DNA from 3 places in the Streptomyces sp. NPDC051018 genome. Region 1 is predicted to be linked to each of the others. Evidence: riboswitches for the same ligand, from Rfam matches in the RefSeq annotation. Region 1 holds a riboswitch; each other region holds the start of a gene.
The links. Region 1 has a riboswitch for cobalamin ahead of ACIBCM_RS09725 (CbtB-domain containing protein). Riboswitches for the same ligand answer to the same signal wherever they lie in the genome.
Positions count from the first base shown of each region.

Region 2: another riboswitch for cobalamin. It lies ahead of ACIBCM_RS01010 (prenyltransferase/squalene oxidase repeat-containing protein); the one in region 1 lies ahead of ACIBCM_RS09725 (CbtB-domain containing protein).
Region 3: another riboswitch for cobalamin. It lies ahead of metE (5-methyltetrahydropteroyltriglutamate--homocysteine S-methyltransferase); the one in region 1 lies ahead of ACIBCM_RS09725 (CbtB-domain containing protein).

Region 1 covers NZ_JBITFN010000004.1:202,510-205,762, forward strand. Annotated here, with positions in the region: gene ACIBCM_RS09720 (CbtA family protein) at 1-683, opposite strand, end outside; gene ACIBCM_RS09725 (CbtB-domain containing protein) at 904-1,122, opposite strand; adenosylcobalamin (AdoCbl) riboswitch at 1,169-1,262, opposite strand; gene ACIBCM_RS09730 (histidine phosphatase family protein) at 1,406-1,972, shown strand; gene ACIBCM_RS09735 (SigE family RNA polymerase sigma factor) at 2,270-2,959, shown strand; gene ACIBCM_RS09740 (hypothetical protein) at 2,952-3,253, shown strand, end outside.
Region 2 covers NZ_JBITFN010000001.1:254,967-258,219, forward strand. Annotated here, with positions in the region: gene ACIBCM_RS01010 (prenyltransferase/squalene oxidase repeat-containing protein) at 207-1,457, opposite strand; cobalamin riboswitch at 1,566-1,691, opposite strand; gene ACIBCM_RS01015 (MBL fold metallo-hydrolase) at 3,040-3,253, opposite strand, start outside.
Region 3 covers NZ_JBITFN010000026.1:84,962-88,214, reverse strand. Annotated here, with positions in the region: gene ACIBCM_RS31395 (sulfotransferase) at 1-600, opposite strand, end outside; cobalamin riboswitch at 1,103-1,303, shown strand; gene metE (5-methyltetrahydropteroyltriglutamate--homocysteine S-methyltransferase) at 1,465-3,253, shown strand, end outside.

The DNA of each region.
Region 1 (3,253 bases):
TGTCCGAAGACCAGCCCGAAGACCGTCCACAGGGTGACCTGGATCGCGAGGGTCGCCAGCCGGAACTCCCAGACCACGGTGGCCGGGAAGCCCTTCGGGACCTCGTTGAACGACGGCAGGAACACAAACGCGACCCCCACGGCCACGACGAACCCGGCCGCCGCGGCGACGGTCGCGTTCCAGTTCCCCAGCCGGGGCGCCAGCCGCTTCCCGGCGATCACCGCGGCCACCGCCAGCAGCACACTGAGCACGATCATCAGGAAGTACAGCGCGGTGCGCCCGCCGATGGTGCCGGGGTCCCCGACGGCCGGCGGGTTCGGCGGGTACTTCAGATACGGCACGACGTACACGGTGACCAGTGCGCCGAGGGCCACCAGCGCGGCCGTCGCGCGCGGGCCGAACCGCCCGATACGGCCGAGGGCGACGCAGTACGCGAGCGCGGCGATCCCGCCGATCGCGACGCCGAAGACCAGGACGCCGGTGGCGAGACCGGCGGTCGACTGCATGGCGCGGCTGACGAGTTCCTCGCCGCCGTGCTCATGGCTGCCGGCCTCCTCGAAGGCGATGGCCGCGTCCACCGGGCCCTCGCCGATGAAGTACGCGACGGCCAGCGCGAACACCCCGGCGACGAGGCCCGCGAGCATACCGCGCACCAGCAGGGCTCTGACGGATATGGAAGGCATGGGTGAGTGTTCCCCTGTGTGGTGAAGGCGGCTCGGTCCGCTGCTGCGGACAACGCGTCCGAGATACGGCGCCGGGGCGCCGCGAGAGGGATTCCGGAGGGGGGTGTGCCGCCGGAACGATGTGTGTGCGGGCGAGGCGTCCGGGGTCCGGAGGACATCCGTGTTCCTGGACTTCCGTGTCCCTGGACTTCCGGGGTCCGTTGACGTCCGGGCGCGGCCCTCAGTGGCAGGGGAAGCCGAGCAGATGACGCCCGTCGTGGACCCACTCGTGGACGGTCTCTCCGGAGACGAGCGCGACCGCGCCCTGCTCCGCGCCGACGAAGTAGAGGAGGACCAGCATCAGCAGGCCGAAGAAGGCGGCCCAGGGGGCGATCGCCCTCAGTGAGACGGGGGTGAGTGCCGGTGCGGCGGCGGGTGCGGGCGCGGCGGACTGAGCCATGGCAGAACCTCCTGAGGGAACAACGCGTCCCGGTCGTGGTGCCTGGGACGAGGGCGCTGGGTCTGACTTCCCGCAGAGGTACGGGTACACAGTGGCGCGACCGTGCCGGATTCTCACCGGACTTCCGTCACGCCCTCGTCATGTCCACGTGACCGTACCGTGTACGGCCGGGTGCCGCCATGGCTCGTACGTGCGCAAACGCGCGAACGGCACGGGAAGGGAGGCATGTGAACTCCCGTGATGTGCTTGGCTCTTGGAGCACTCGACGGGAGGGAGTGGGGAGATGACGGTACGGGTGACATTGATCTCACCCGCGACGACGTCCGCGCTGCGGGAGGCACGTTTCGAGGGGGAGGTCTCCCTCGACGAGCAGGGTCTCGCCGCCGCGCGGGCCGTGGCGGGCACCCTGTCGCGCGCCGGGCGGCCGTTCACCGGCCCCTCCCTGCGCTGCCGGGAGACGGCCCGCGCCCTCGGGCTGGCGGCGGAACCCGTGGCCGGACTCGCGGACTGGGACGTGGGCCGCTGGCGGGGACGGCGGCTCGCGGAGGTCACCGGGACCGAGCCGGAAGCGGTGTCCGCGTGGCTCGCCGACCCCTCGGCCGCCCCGCACGGCGGTGAATCGCTCGTGGCGCTGTGCGAACGGGTGGGCGGCTGGCTGGCGGCCCTGCCGGACGGCCAGGTGCTGGCGGTCGTGGAACCCGCCCTGGTCAGGGCGGTCGTGGTGCATGCGCTCGCCCTGCCCCCGGAGGCGTTCTGGCGGCTGGATGTGCCACCGCTGGCCCTCACCGAGCTGACCGGCCGCTCCGAGCGCTGGAATCTGCGCTGCGGGAGCCCGTTGACGGCGGGCTGAGGGCGTCGGCCGGTCCCTGGGTGCGGCCCGGCCGCGCCACCGGCCCCGCACAGGTGCGCTCCGCCGGACCGGTGTCCCGCGCACCGGGATGCATCGGGGCGTACGGTGACGTAACGGGACCCGCTGTCGTGCACCCACCACGCCGGATGCCGCCGGGCCGGCAGCCGCCCACGAAGCCCTCCGGCCCGGCCGCCTGGAGCGAGCGGGCAGAGATCTCCGTCTCGGCCCGTCGACCGGGCAGAACCCCCGAGGCGTAACGTCGACGCGTACCCGCACATCTGCAAGGAGCGCTGACGTTTGACCGAGGAGGAGTTCACGGACTTCTACACCCGATCCGTGCACCGGCTCACCGGCCAGCTGTATGTGATGACCGGGGACTTCCACGAGGCCCAGGACGTGGTCCAGGAGGCGTTCGTACGGGCCTGGGGAGCACGCCGCCGGCTGGAGCGCGAGCGGGGGCCCGAGGCATGGGTGCGGACGGTCGCGTGGCGACTGGCGGTGAGCCGCTGGCGGCGGGTCGTGCGGGGCCGGCACGCGTGGAAGTCGCGGGACGACCCCCTGACGAGCGAAGGGCCGGATCCGGGCATGGTCGATCTGGAGCGAGCGCTGCGCCGTATGCCCTTGCGGCAGCGGCAGTGCGCCGCCCTCTTCTACGTCTGTGATCTGCCGGTGGAGCAGATAGCGGCCGAGACCCGGCTCTCCACCGGCACCGTCAAGACGCATCTGTCCCGGGCCCGCGCCAAGCTCGCCGACCATCTCGGCCGGCCGGATCATCCCGACCGGCCCGACCTTCTCGACCGGCCCGACCTTCTCGACCGGCCCGACCTTCTCGACCGGCCCGACCTTCTCGACCGGCCCGACCTTCTCGACCGGCCCGGCCTTCTCGACCGGCCCGGCCTTCTCGACCAGCCGGATCATCTCGACCCGCCCGACCTTCTCGACCAGACCGATCACCATGCACCGACCGGGGAGAGCCGTGATGTCTGACCTCGACGACCCCGTGCGGGCCGGACTGCGGAGCGCCGCCGGCCGGGCGGCTGAGCACGCTCAGCCGATCGACGCGCGTACGGTCGTCGCCAAGGGGCGGGAGCGCCGACGCCACAGACTGATGGCCGCGACCGGTGCGGGTGTGCTGTGCGCCGTGGTGTCCCTGGCCTCCGTGGTCCTCACGAGCGGGGAGACCGCGCCGGTACGGCCGCCCGTACCCGCGGACGTCCCCTCGGACCCGGCCTCCCTGTCGACCGCCACCCCGGCGCCGAAGTCGACCTCGGGCGCCGGGTC
Region 2 (3,253 bases), on a different contig from region 1:
GGTGCGGGCCGGGGCGTGGGGGAGCAGCGGCGCGCGACGCGGGGAGCGGGCCGGGCCCAGAGGGAGCGGGCGTGAGTGCCGGGGGGTGCGGGGGAGCGGTCGCGGGTGCCGCCGGGTGCGGGGCAGGGCCTGGGCGAGCAGCCGCGTACGCCGCCGGGCGCGGGTCACGGCCCGGGGAAGCAGCCGTGCGTACCGCCGGGCGCGGGTCACGGCTGGGACTTGCGGCGGCCGCTGAGCAGGATGCCCGCGCCGACGCTCGCCGCGAAGAACGCGCCGACGATCCACCAGACACCGACCCCGGAGTCGTCCTTCTTCCCGTCCTGCTCCCGCTGCTCCTTCTCCCGTGCCGTGTCCGTCACGACCGTCCGCGGGGCCGGGCCCGTCGCGCCCAGGGCCGCCACCAGATCGGTGCCGCCGAAGTCCTTCGGGTCCGTGCCCGTCGCATGGGCCGCGAAGATCAGCTGCGCGTACGCCGCCGGGCCGGACTCCTTCGCCCAGGCCGCCGCGTTCTGCTTCAGCCAGCCGAGGGGCTTGCCGGCCTGCTCGGTCAGGCCCTGCGCGGCCAGGGCGACGACAGCGTCGGCGGTGTTCCCGACGTCGGGCTTGGCGGTGGTGTCGGCGGCGCCCGGCATCGGCGGCGCGTTGAGATGGCCGGTCGCGGCGAGGGCGCTCGTGAGATAGGCGCCGCCGTTGTGGGCGGCGCCCTCGACCGTGGTCGCGGGCTTGCAGGCGGCGCCACCCGCGTCCTTCGCGCCCGCCGTCACCACCAGGCCCTTCCCGTGCGCGCCGATCACCGCGGCGGCGGTGGAGTCGGCGACGACACCGGGCTGCTTCGGCTGGAAGACGAACGCGCCGCCGTCCTTGCCGCCACAGGGCCGCGCGAAGGTCAGCAGGGCGTCGTACGGCGACTTCCCGCCCTTCGACACGACGGCGTCCGGCTTCTCGCCCGCCGCGGCGAGCGCGCCGATCACGACGGAGGTGGAGTTCGCGTCGCTGGCCCCGCCCGGGTTGTAGCCCCAGCCGCCGTCCGTGTTCTGTACGGACTTCAGCCAGGCCACCGACTTCTTCACCGCCGGGTCCTGCCCGCCGAGCGCGGCGAGGGCCTGCACCGCGGCGGCCGTGGCATTGGAGTCAAGCGGCAGCTTGGCGTCGCAGGGACCGGTCACGTCCGCGCGGTACGAGGGGAACGCGCCGCTGTCGCACTGCTGGCCGACCAGCCAGTCCACCGCCTTCACGGCGGGCAGCACACCGACCGTGTCCTGCGCGAGCAGGGCCAGGGACTGGCGCCAGACGCCGTCGTACGCCGGGTCGCTCGTCCCGTACAGACCCGACGGCGTGGCGGCCGGCGGCGGGGGGCTCGTCGCCGCGAAGGCGGCCGGTACGGACGCGGGGAGGACGGCCGCGGTCAGCACGGCGGATGCGGCGAGCACGGCGGCGCGGCGGCGGGCGGTGGTCATGACGGGCGGTGCCTTCCCTGCGGTGGCCGGGCACGGGCACGGTCAGGCGCCAGGGCTCCGGACCGTATTCCTCGACGGTGCCGGTCACCGGCGGCTGCCGGTGGCACGAGCCGGTCACGTCCCCGTCCAGGGCATTCCGACTCGCCGCCGGGTGGGCGGCTCACGGCTGCGGGTCAGCGCCGGATTCGCACCGGCTTCCCCCTGTACAGGTGTGAAACGACCCGCTCACTCTACCGGCCGGTGTTTCCGTGGGTGAGGGCGCGTTCCGCCAGGCTCTCCCACCCACACCAGCGGCCGGTTCCGGGCTCCTCCGGCCTCGGACGCCCGGGACCTGTGCGCTGGGCCGCTCCCTTCGCGCAAGTTCCGGGGGCTCACACCGGGCACACCGACCCGGCCCCAACCCCGGGACCGTCCTCAACCACCGGGCCCGGCACCATGCAGCCGGGCTGGACGGGCTGGAAGCACCCACCCCGGGACCCCTCGTCGAAGGCCGGGCTGGCACAATCCAGTCGGGCCAGAGGGGTGGGAAGCACCCGCCCCGGGACCCCTCGTCGAACACCCGGCTGGCACAAGCCAGCCTCGCTGGACGGGCTGGAAGCACCCACCCCGAGATCCCTCGTCGACCACCGGGGCCGGCACAATCCAGCCCCGCTGGACGGGTGCGAAGCACGCGGCCCGAGGCCTCTTGTCGAACACCCGGCTGGCACCATGCAGCCGCGCTCAAAGCACCTGCCCTGGGGCCTCTTCGCCGAAGGCCGGGCTGGCACAATCCAGCCGGGCTGGACGGTTGGGAAGCACGCGGCCCGAGGCTCTTCGTCAAAAGCCGGGCCCGGCACAATGCAGCCGCGATGGAAAGGCTGGAAACACCCACCCCGGGACCCCTCGTCAAAAGCCGGGCCCGGCACAATCCAGCCCCGCCGGACTAGCTGGAAACACGCGGCCCGAGGCCTCTTCGCCGAAGGCCGGGCTGGCACAATCCAGCCGGGCTGGACGGTTGGGAAGCACGCGGCCCGAGGCCCTTCGCCGAACACCGGGCCCGGCACAATCCGGCTGCTGGGCGGGTTGGAAGCACCTGCCCCGAGGTCCCTTCGTCGACCACCGGCCCGGCACAATCCAGCCCCGCCGGACGGGCTGGAAGCACCCGCCCCGGGACCCCTCGTCAAACGCCGGGCCAGCACAAACCAGCCCCGCCGGCGATTGAGGCGCGGGGTCCGGGGCAGAGCCCCGCAAGCAACCCCGGACCCCGGACGGCACGGGTTCCGCCGGGCGCCGCCCGCGCCACCCGGCGGCCCTGGGCGGCCGGCCCGCCCGCCCCCAGGGCAGGACCCGGAAGCGCCGGACCGGGCTCACGAATCAGCACGCTCACTCGCGCGCCGGACCGGGCTCACGAATCAGCACGCTCACTCGCGCGCCGGACCGGGCTCACGGATCAGCACGCTCACTCGCGCGCCGGACCGGGCTCACGGATCAGCACGCTCACTCGCGCGCCGGACCGGCACGCTCACCCGCCCCCGGGCCCACCCGGGCCCACCCGCGCCCGCGGGCCAAGGCCCCGTCCGCCCCGCCAGGTGGCCGGCTTCGTTCACACGGCCACAAACCTCGTCGGGCGCCCCTGAAGCGCCTCGGCCAAACCCAGTTTCACCAGCCTGCGGATATGGGCCTCGGCCTCGGAGACGGCGATATTGCGGGAGTCGTAGGGGATCAGTTCCCAGGGGCGGTTCCACTCCATGCGCTCGGCGAGCTGCCAGGGCGTGAGGGGCTCCGCCAGGAGGGCGAGCAGGCCGTCGAGGCGTTCC
Region 3 (3,253 bases), on a different contig from region 1:
GATGATCTCCCTCAGGAGGAGGATCAGCCGGAACCCCGTATGGCGGCTCATCGACAGGGCGCAGTCGGGGCCGTCCCGGAAGAGATGGACGAACTTCGCGCGGGGGAAGGCCGCACGCAGCCGCGGGACCCAGTGGGTGGAGTATCCCGAGCGCTCGACCACGGCACTGCGGCCGAACCGTGTGCACAGGGTGTCGAAGAGTGCCTCGTAGTGTCCGGCGGCGGTCCGCATCGGCCACCGGGTGACCTCGTTCCCGAGGTCGTCGAACAGCGCGTCGGGTGCGTCGGTCAGATGGGGGAGCACCGTCAGACAGAGCGCGGGAATGCCCGTGGTCCCGGCCGAGAACCGCCCGGGCCGCAGCGGATACAGGAACTCCGGCAGGGGGAGCCCGCTGCGGATCATGGTGTCGAAGAGCGGGTTGGGCCGGGCGAGTAACTGCCAGAACCGGCCGCCGTCGAGCCGTTCCGGCGGGAGTCCCGCCCTGCCCACCGAGGCCAGCAGCTCATTGAGGCTGAGGACGTCCGGATGCCGGTTGACGATCTGGGACAGAGCGGTCGATCCGCTGCGCCCCGTACCGACGACAAAGGTCAGGCTCCGCAAACTGTTCTCCTTCGCACGACTCGGTGAGGATCCTCCCGACCGCCGACCGCCGACCGCCGACCGCTCGACCGCTCGGCCGTCGGGGAACCGGGCCCGGCTCCACTCCGGCCACCCGTGCCTTCCGGTGACGCCACCCGGCCCGGCGGTCCCGGTCCCGGGATCCCCCTGGAGGGCCAGGATGCCCCCGGGAAGCCCGCCGTTGTCCAGGAGCCGGACGGAAAGGACCGTACGGGTGATGCGAGGTCCGGGAAGGGCTCCGTACACAAGCGCGAGTGGCACCCGGGGTTCCGGGGGTGCCCCGGGCGGCGCCCGGCGCGCAGGGGGAACGCGAGTCTCCGCGCGTCCCCGTCCGGCCGCTCCCTCGGCCCGCCGTCCCCCGTCACGTGACTCCCGCCCGCCGTCTCCCGCCCCCGCGCCTCCTGTCTCCCGTCTCCTGACGAGGTCCGGATGGTGAACAGCGGTGAACGTTTCCGATCACAGGACTAGGCTGGCGGACGCAGCCGGTTCGCCCTGCCCGCCAGGCAGGCGCGTCGCAAGAGGGAACCCGGTGGGAATCCGGGACTGCCCCGCAGCGGTGAGCGGGAACGACCGCCGTCATACGCACTGGATCCACGACGGGTCCGGGAAGCGACGGCCAGTAGGTGTTTCGCCCGTCGAGACGTGCCCGCGAGTCCGAAGACCTGCCTGCTGCCCGTGTACGGACGACCGTGCGCGGAGATCCCGGTGACCTCGTGGGCGGGTCGGCGTGCTTGTCCGGTGGACGATCGCACCCATGGTGCGCATCCGGTCCACGGGATTCGCTCAGCCTTCGCGTTCGCGTGCCGTCCCGGGACATACGGAGACACACTCGCGAAGGAGAGTTCCGTGACAGCCAAGCCCGCGGCCGCGACAGCGCGGTCCACCGTGTACGGCTACCCCCGCCAGGGCCAGAACCGGGAACTGAAGAAGGCCGTCGAGGGCTACTGGAGGGGACGCGTCACCGCCGCCGCCCTCCGGGAGACCGCGACCGCGCTGCGCAGGACGAACTGGCGGCAGCTGGCCGACGCGGGCATCGACGAGGTGCCCACCGGGGACTTCTCGTACTACGACCACGTCCTGGACACCAGCGTCATGGTCGGCGCGGTCCCGGCCCGGCACCGCGAAGCCTTCTCGGCCGACGCGCTCGACGGCTACTTCGCCATGGCGCGGGGCACCGAGGACGTGGCGCCCCTGGAGATGACCAAGTGGTTCGACACCAACTACCACTACCTCGTCCCGGAACTCGGCCCCGACACCCGCTTCACCGCCGATGCCACCAAGCAGGTCGCCGAGCTGGAGGAAGCCCTCGCACTCGGCCACACCGCCCGCCCGGTTCTCGTCGGTCCCGTGACCTATCTCCTGCTGGCCAAGCCCGCCCCCGGCGTCGCCGCCGGATTCGAACCGCTCACCCTGCTGGACCGGCTGCTGCCCGTGTACGCGGAGATCCTGGCCGATCTGCGGGCCGCGGGAGCCGCATGGGTCCAGCTCGACGAGCCCGCCCTCGTCCAGGACCGCACCCCGGCCGAGCTGAACGCCACCGCCCGCGCCTACCGGGACCTCGGGGGCCTCTCCGAGCGGCCCAAACTGCTGGTCGCCTCGTACTTCGACCGGCTCGGCGATGCCCTGCCCGTTCTCGCCAAGGCCCCCGTCGACGGGCTGGCCCTCGACTTCACCGAACGGGCGGCCGCCAATCTCGACGACCTGGCCGCCGCCGGCGGACTGCCCGGCAAGCGCCTGGTCGCGGGGGTGGTCAACGGCCGCAACATCTGGATCGACCGGCACGAGAAGTCCCTCGCGACCCTCGGCACGCTCCTCGGGCTCGCGGACCGGGTCGACGTCTCCGCCTCCTGTTCCCTCCTGCATGTCCCGCTCGACGCCGAGGTCGAACGGGAGATCGACCCCGGGATCGCCCGCTGGCTGTCCTTCGCCCGCCAGAAGGCCCGCGAGATCGTCACCCTCGCCCGCGGACTGAGTGAGGGAACCGGCGCCATTGCCGCCGAACTCGCCGCCAACCGGGCCGCCCTGGCCTCCCGCGCGGAATCGGCCCTCACCTCCGACCCGGCCGTCCGGGCCCGTACCGCCTCCGTCACCGCCGCCGACGGCCGCCGCCCGGAGTCCTATGTCCAGCGGGCCGCCGCCCAGCGCGCCCGCCTCGGCCTGCCCCTCCTGCCGACCACCACCATCGGCTCCTTCCCGCAGACGGCCGGACTGCGGACCGCGCGCGCCGATCTGCGGGCCGGACGCATCGACACCGCCGGATACGAGGAGCGGATCAAGGACGAGATCCGGGAGGTCGTCGCCTTCCAGGAGAAGGCGGGCATCGACGTCCTCGTCCACGGCGAACCCGAACGCAACGACATGGTGCAGTACTTCGCCGAGCAGCTCACGGGCTGTGTCGCCACCCGGCACGGCTGGGTCCAGTCGTACGGCACCCGCTGTGTGCGCCCGCCGATCCTGGCGGGTGACATCTCCCGGCCGCAGCCGATGACGGTCCGCTGGACCTCCTACGCCCAGTCGCTCACCGGACGGCCCGTCAAGGGCATGCTCACCGGCCCGGTCACCATGCTCGCCTGGTCCTTCGTCCGCGACGACCAGCCGCCGGGCGACACCGCCCGCCAGGTCGCCCTCGCTCTCC